Regions from separate parts of the Thermus neutrinimicus genome, predicted to be linked through region 2. Evidence: riboswitches for the same ligand, from Rfam matches in the RefSeq annotation. Region 2 holds a riboswitch; the other holds the start of a gene.

Region 1 (3,394 bases), on a different contig from region 2:
GGTGCAGAAGGCGCGCCTGAGCCCGGAGGACCTGGTGGAGGTGCCCCTAGAGGGCCCCTTTCCGCAAGGGGCCAGCGTGGAGAGCGTGATCCACCGGGAGGTGTACCGGGCGACCCCGGCCCGGGCCATCGTCCATGCCCATCCCCGGGTGGCGGTGGCCCTCTCCCTGCATCTAGACAGGATCGTGCCCCAGGACCTCGAGGGCCAGTACTACCTGAAAGAGGTCCCGGTGCTTGCCCCCAGGACCACAAGCGCCACCCTCGAGGCCGCCCTGGCGGTGGCGGAGGGCCTCAAGGAGCACCGGGCCTGCCTTTTAAGGGGCCATGGGGCCTTTGCCATAGGGCTTAAGGAAAAGCCCGAGGAGGCCCTTCTGGAGGCCTATAGCCTCCTCACCACCCTGGAGGAGAGCGCGGAGATCCTCCTTTACCACCGCCTTTGGGGGAAGGGATGAGGGTGCTTTTCGTGGAGGGGAAGGAAAAGGAGGCCCTCTTGCGCTTGGCCCGGGAGCTTCCCCACCCCTTCTGGCTCCTCGAGGGGGAGGGGGTGTGGCTCCTCGAGGTCCTGGGCGCGGGGGAAGAGGCCTGGCAGAAGGCCCAGGCCCTGCCCGGGGTTAAGGTTTGGGCCTTTACCCTGCAGGATGGGGTAGTCTATAAGGGATGCGGGAAGAAATCGGCTACATCCCCGTAGGGGAAGCGGAGCTCTACGTGGAGGACGTGGGGGACGAACATGCCCCGGCCCTCCTGGTCCTCCACGGGGGGCCAGGGGGGAACGCCTACGCCTTAAGGGAGGGGCTTCAGGACTACCTGGAGAACTTCCGGGTCATCTACTTTGACCAGCGGGGTTCCGGGCGGAGCCTGGAGCTTCCCCAAGACCCCCGGCTCTTCACCCTAGATGCCTTGGTGGAGGATACCGTGGCCCTGGCCGAGGCCCTGGGGCTGGAACGGTTTCATCTTCTGGCCCATGGCTTCGGGGCCCTGGTGGCCTTGGAGGTCCTCCGCCGCTATCCGGAGGTCCCGGGGGCGGTGCTCCTTTCCCCGTGGGTGAGCTTCCCCTGGCTTTCCGAAAGGCTTGCGGAGGCCGCGGGGTTGGAGCCCTTGGCCGACCCCGAGGCGAACCTGAGGGCGGCCTTGGAGAGGGCGGAGCCCAAGCTCCTCTTTGACCGCCTCATGTTCCCCACCCCCCATGGCCGCCTGGAGTACGAGTGGGTGGCGGAGGGCTCGGGCATCCTGGGGCCGGATACCCCGGCCTTGGCCTTTTGGCAGAACGGTCTTTGGCGGCTGGACTACACTCCCTACCTCTCCCCAAGCCGCGGGCGGGTGGCTTTGGTGGTGGGGGAGATGGACGGGACCAGCTACCCCTACGCCGAGGAGGTGGCCGAGCGCCTTAGGGCCCCCATCCGGGTGATACCCGGGGCTGGGCACTATCCCTGGATCGACCAGCCGGAGGCATTTGGCGAGGCCTTCCGGGAGGTCCTCGAGGGCCTTTTGGCCCCTTGGAGGGTGTGAAGGATGCCTTTCCAGGGCCAGGAAGGGTGGTAAACTCAAGGCGTCACCGGGGGTGCCCCTCCCAGGGGGCTGAGAGATACCCTTGGAACCTGATCCGGGTAATGCCGGCGTAGGGAAGGTGACCAAGGCCCCTCCCGGTGACAAGGAGGGGTTTTATGCTAAGGATCGTTGCCCTACTGGTCCTTTTGGCCTTCGGCTTCGCCCAAGAGATCACCGTCCTCACCCACAATAGCTTTTCCTTGGATAAGGGGCTCATCGCCCGGTTTGAGCGGGAGACGGGCCTGAGGCTCCGCTTCCTGAAAGGGGGGGATGCCGGGGAGACCCTGAACCGGGCCATCCTCACCAAGGGAGCCCCCATCGCCGACGTGATCTATGGCTTTGACAACACCTTTCTCTCCCGGGCCCTGGAGGCGGACATCCTCTTGCCCTACCGCAGCCCCGAGATCCAGAACCTGAAGGCCACCCTTCTCCTGGACCCCACCTTCCGCGCCCTTCCCGTGGACTACGGTTGGGTGAGCCTGAACTACGACCGGGCCTACTTCAAGGACCGCCCCTTGCCCAAGGTTCCCGCCGACCTCACCCGGCCGGAGTACGCCAGGCTTCTGGTGGTGCAAAACCCCGCCACCAGCTCCCCGGGCCTGGCCTTCCTCATGGCCACGGTGGCCCGCTTCGGCGAGGACGGGTACCTGGACTTCTGGGCCAAGCTCAGGGATGGAGGGGTGCGGGTGGCCAAGGGGTGGAGCGAGGCCTACTACACCCACTTCACCCTTTACAAGGGGGACAGGCCCTTGGTGGTCTCCTACACCACCAGCCCCGCCGCCGAGGTCTACTACTCCGAGGGGAAGTACCAAGAGCCCCCCACGGGGAACCTCTTTCCCGAGTTGGCCTTCTTCCAGGTGGAGTTCGTGGGGATCCTAAAGGGGACCAGGAACCTCGAGGGGGCCAGGAAGGTGGTGGACTGGCTCCTTTCCAGGCCGGTTCAGGAGAACATCCCCACGGAGATGTGGATGTACCCAGCCCGCCGGGATGCCGGGCTCCCCGAGGTCTTCCGCTTCGCTCCGGAACCCCTGGGGAGCGTGCGTATGGACCCCAAGGCCATGGCCCAAAACCGGGAGCGCTGGCTCGAGGAGTGGACCAAGGTGGTCCTCCAGGGGCAGAGCCCGGAGGCGGTGCGCCGGGGCAGGCGGTAAGGCTCCCCGCGGGCGGGAAGGGGCCCTCTGTGGGGCGGATGGGGAGTTAGGCTTGAGGGGATGGCCTACGGAGGCCTTTTCGTCCTCCTCTTCCTGGGCCTAGCCCTTTTTTACCCCTTGGGGCGCATCCTGGCCCTGGGGGTGGGGGAGGGGTTTGCCCGGGCCCTGGCGAACCCCTACTACTGGGAGCGCTACCTCTGGAGCCTGGAATACGGGCTCCTTTCTGCCCTTCTAACCTTGGCTTTGGCCCTTCCCCTGGCCTTTCTCCTTCGCCGCCCCTTTCCCCTTAGGGAGGTTTTCCTGGCCCTTTCCACCTTGCCCTTCGTCCTGCCCACCCCGGTGGTGGCCCTGGGATTTCTGGCCCTTTTGGGGCCGAGGGGGGTCTTGGGGGTGGATCTTTACGGCACCAAGGCCCTCCTTTTCCTGGCCGCGGTGTTTTACAACCTGGGCCTTGCCCTAAGGATTCTCCTGCCGGTGGCCTTGAACCTGGAGGGCCCCTTGCAGGCGGCCAGGGTCCTGGGGGCCTCGAGCCTCAGGGCTTTTCTAAGGGTGGGGCTTCCCCTCCTCCTTCCCGCCTTGGGGGCAGCGGGGCTTTTGGTGTTCATCTATGCCTTTTCCGCCTTCGGGGTCCCTCTCCTCCTGGGGGGGCCCAGGTACGCCACCCTCGAGGTGGAGGTCTATACCCTCTTGGCCTACCGC
Region 2 (3,394 bases):
TACGCCCTCCTTCCCGCCTCCACCGCCAAGCGGAAGGCCTCGGCCATGGCCACGGGGTCTTCCGCCTCGGCGATAGCGGTGTTCACCAAAACCGCTTCCAGGCCCATCTCCATCACCTCTGCCGCATGGGAGGGCAGGCCAAGCCCCGCATCCACCACCACCGGGGGCAGGGAAGCCTTTTCCCGGGCAAAGAGCTCCAAAAGGGCCCGGGTCTTAACCCCCCAGCCCGAACCGATGGGGGCCGCCAGGGGCATGACCGTGGCCGTGCCCAGCGCCGCCAGCCTTTTGGCCAGGACCAGGTCGGGCCCGATGTAGGGAAGAACCACAAAACCCTCTTCCAACAGCCTCTCCGCCGCCCTCAGGGTCTCCACGGGGTCGGGAAGGAGGTAGGTAGGGTCGGGGATCGCCTCCAGCTTCACCCACCGTTCCCCGGTGAGGACCCGGCCCAGGCGGGCAATCCTTAGGGCCTCCTCCGCGGTCTTGGCCCCGGCGGTGTTGGGCAGAAGCCTGACCCCCTCCAAGGCCTCCAAAAGCCCCACGTGCCCGGGCATCTTGGCCTCCACCCGGCGGATGGCCACGGTGACCACCTCCGCCCCTGAAGCCCTTACGGCCTCCCGCATCACCCCAAAGTCCTTGAACTTACCCGAACCCAGGATGAGGCGGCTTTTCAGCTCGGTATCCCCTACCTTCCAGGTGTCCATCTAGCCTCCTTGCATCAGAGCCACCACCTCCACCACATCCCCTTCCTCTAGGACGTGGTGGGGAAGCTCCCACACCGGATAGGCCTCCTCGTTGAGGAGGACCGCCACCCGGGATAGCTCCACGCCCAGTTCCTCCAAGACCTCCTTAAGCGTCTTCCCCTCCAAAGGCTTGGCCTCGCCGTTAAGCCACACCATAGAGCTTCTCCCGAAAGGCCTGGGCCGCCTTCTCGGGGTCCTCGGCGTCCAAAATGGCCCGCACCACCACGATGCGGCGCGCCCCAGCCTCCAAGACCTCCCCCAGGTTCTCCAGGGTGATGCCGCCGATGGCGTACCAGGGCTTCTCCCCCAAATTTTCCCTGGCCCATCGCACATAGGCCAAGCCCGCTGCCGGCCTACCCGGCTTGGTGGGGGTTTCCCACACCGGGCCTATGGAGAGGTAGTCCACGCCTTCCTCGAGGGCCTTTAGAGCCTGCTCGGCGGCGTGGGTGGAGCGGCCCACCATCCCCTGGAAGAAGCGCCGGGCCTCCCCGGGGGTGAGGTCCCCCTGGCCCAGGTGCACCCCGTCCGCCCCCAGAAGGGCCGCCAGATCAGGCCGGTCGTTGAGGAAGAAGGGAACCCCGTACCGCCGGGCCAGGGACAACATCCTCTCCCCCAGGTCCAGGGTGGGCCTGGCCTCCCAGTCCTTTGCCCGAAGTTGCAAAACCTCCACCCCCCCTGCCAAGGCCCTTTCCGTGCGGTCCAAGGTCACCTCCAGGGACCAGCCGGGCCTGGGGGTCACCACCAGATAGAGCCTTCCCAGCAAGCTTTCACCTCCCCGCCGCATGCGCCCTCCGGGTAAGGCCCGGGGTCCAGGGCCCACGCGGCCTGGGGAGAGATTCGGTTTGTAGGGGGATTCCTCCGCATAGGCTTCCCTCCGCCGGCATTACCCGGATCAGGTTCTAAGGGTTGCTGGGAGAAACCCAGCTCTCAGCCCCTCCATTGGGGCACCCCTAGCCTGTCCCTTCCACTATAGCATGCGGGGCTCTCGGAAACCCAGCCTGAGGAGAGGGGCATATACCCTTGACTTTCACACACTCAATGGTATATTATGCCGGACAACCCCCCGGGGAGGGGGAAAAGGAGGCAGGATGGCAGGACTCAGCACGGAGGTCGAGGCCGAAGTCCAGTATTTGGAGGCCATGATCGCCCGCCTCGAGGCGGGGGAGGAAGACCCCGAGGACTTCCGGCTCTATCGCCTGAAAAACGGTATCTACGGTATTCGGGGAAGGCCTGAACACCATATGGTGCGCATCAAACTCCCCGTAGGCCGGGTAAGCCCGGAAGCCCTAAGGGTTCTAGCAGAGGTGGCGGAGCGGTATACGGAAAACCGCCTGGCCCACGTAACTACCCGGCAAGCGGTGCAGCTTCACCACGTGCACCGAAGGAACGTACCCCACGTCCTCCGGGCCGTAAACGGGGTGGGCCTCACTACCCGGGAAGCCTGCGGCCACTCCATCCGGGCCATCACCTGCTGCCCGTACGCCGGGGTTTCCCCCGAGGAACCCTTTGACGTGACCCCTTACGCCGAGGCCACCTACCGCTACTTCCTCCGCCACCCCGTGGGGCAGAACCTGCCCCGCAAGTTCAAGATCGCCTTTGAGGGATGCGCCACCGACCACGCCCGCACCCCTATCCACGACATCGGAGCGGTGGCGGCGGTGGAAGGGGGCCAAAGGGGCTTTCGCCTCTACGTGGGCGGGGGCTTGGGGGCGGTTCCCATGAGCGCCGAACTTCTGGAACCCTTTACCCCGGAAGAGGACCTCCTGCCCACCCTCCTGGCCATCCTTCGCCTCTTTGACCGCCATGGCAACCGCAAGGTCCTGACCCAGGCCCGGCTTAAGTTCCTGGTGAGGAAGTGGGGCATCGCCGCCTTCCGGGAAGCGGTGCGGGAGGAAAGGCGGATCGTGAAGCTCACCGCCAGCGGGGAGGACCTCGAGGCCTGGAACCCCGCCGCCTGGAGCCAGGAGCCAGCTCCCCAACCACCCTCCCCCCCCAGGAAGCCCTTCTCCTTCACTCCGGGGTTTGACGAGTGGCGCCGCAACAACCTCTTCCGCCAGAAGCAGGCAGGTTTCTACACGGTAACCGTCCGCCTACCCCTGGGGGATATCACGCCCGAGGGCCTCAGGGCCCTGGCGAAGATCGCCGAAACCTATGCTGGGGAGGTAAGAAGCGCCATCAGCCAGAATTTCCTCCTCCGCTTCGTGCCGGAAGAGGCTTTGGGAGGGCTTTATGAGGCCCTTCTGGAAGCGGGCCTCGCCCATCCCCAGGCCCACACCATCCTGGACATCACCCGTTGCCCGGGGGCGGATACCTGCAACCTGGCCATCACCCACTCCCGGGGCCTGGCCCAGGCCCTGGAATCCCATCTCCTGGACCTTCCCTTAATCCAGGACCCGGGGGTGCGGCCCATCAGCCTTAAGATCTCCGGCTGCCCCAACTCCTGCGGCCAGCATCCTATCGCCGACATCGGTTTCTACGGCTCAAGCCGCAAGGTGGGGGAAAGGGAGGTACCCCATTACACCCTCCTCCTGGGCGGGCGCACCCGGGAAGGCGAGGCCCGCTTCGGCCAGGTAGTGGCCCGCATCCCCGCCCGGCGCGCACCCGAGGCGGTGGAACGGATCCTGAGGCGCTACCAGGAGGAGCGACTGCAGAAC

Evidence for each region. A riboswitch is a leader RNA that binds a small molecule or an ion and turns the genes downstream of it on or off. The one in region 2 is predicted to bind thiamine pyrophosphate.
Region 1: linked by a shared signal. The riboswitch ahead of L0C59_RS07240 (thiamine ABC transporter substrate-binding protein) and the one ahead of thiE (thiamine phosphate synthase) in region 2 are both predicted to bind thiamine pyrophosphate.

The regions. Positions count from the first base shown of each region.
Region 1 covers NZ_JAKTNU010000010.1:20,601-23,994, reverse strand. The annotation lists gene L0C59_RS07255 (fuculose-1-phosphate aldolase) at 1-451, shown strand, start outside; gene L0C59_RS07250 (hypothetical protein) at 448-687, shown strand; gene L0C59_RS07245 (alpha/beta fold hydrolase) at 657-1,505, shown strand; TPP riboswitch at 1,544-1,639, shown strand; gene L0C59_RS07240 (thiamine ABC transporter substrate-binding protein) at 1,661-2,695, shown strand; gene L0C59_RS07235 (ABC transporter permease) at 2,756-3,394, shown strand, end outside.
Region 2 covers NZ_JAKTNU010000017.1:26,645-30,038, forward strand. The annotation lists gene L0C59_RS09440 (thiazole synthase) at 1-701, opposite strand, end outside; gene thiS (sulfur carrier protein ThiS) at 702-896, opposite strand; gene thiE (thiamine phosphate synthase) at 883-1,503, opposite strand; TPP riboswitch at 1,593-1,702, opposite strand; gene L0C59_RS09455 (nitrite/sulfite reductase) at 1,829-3,394, shown strand, end outside.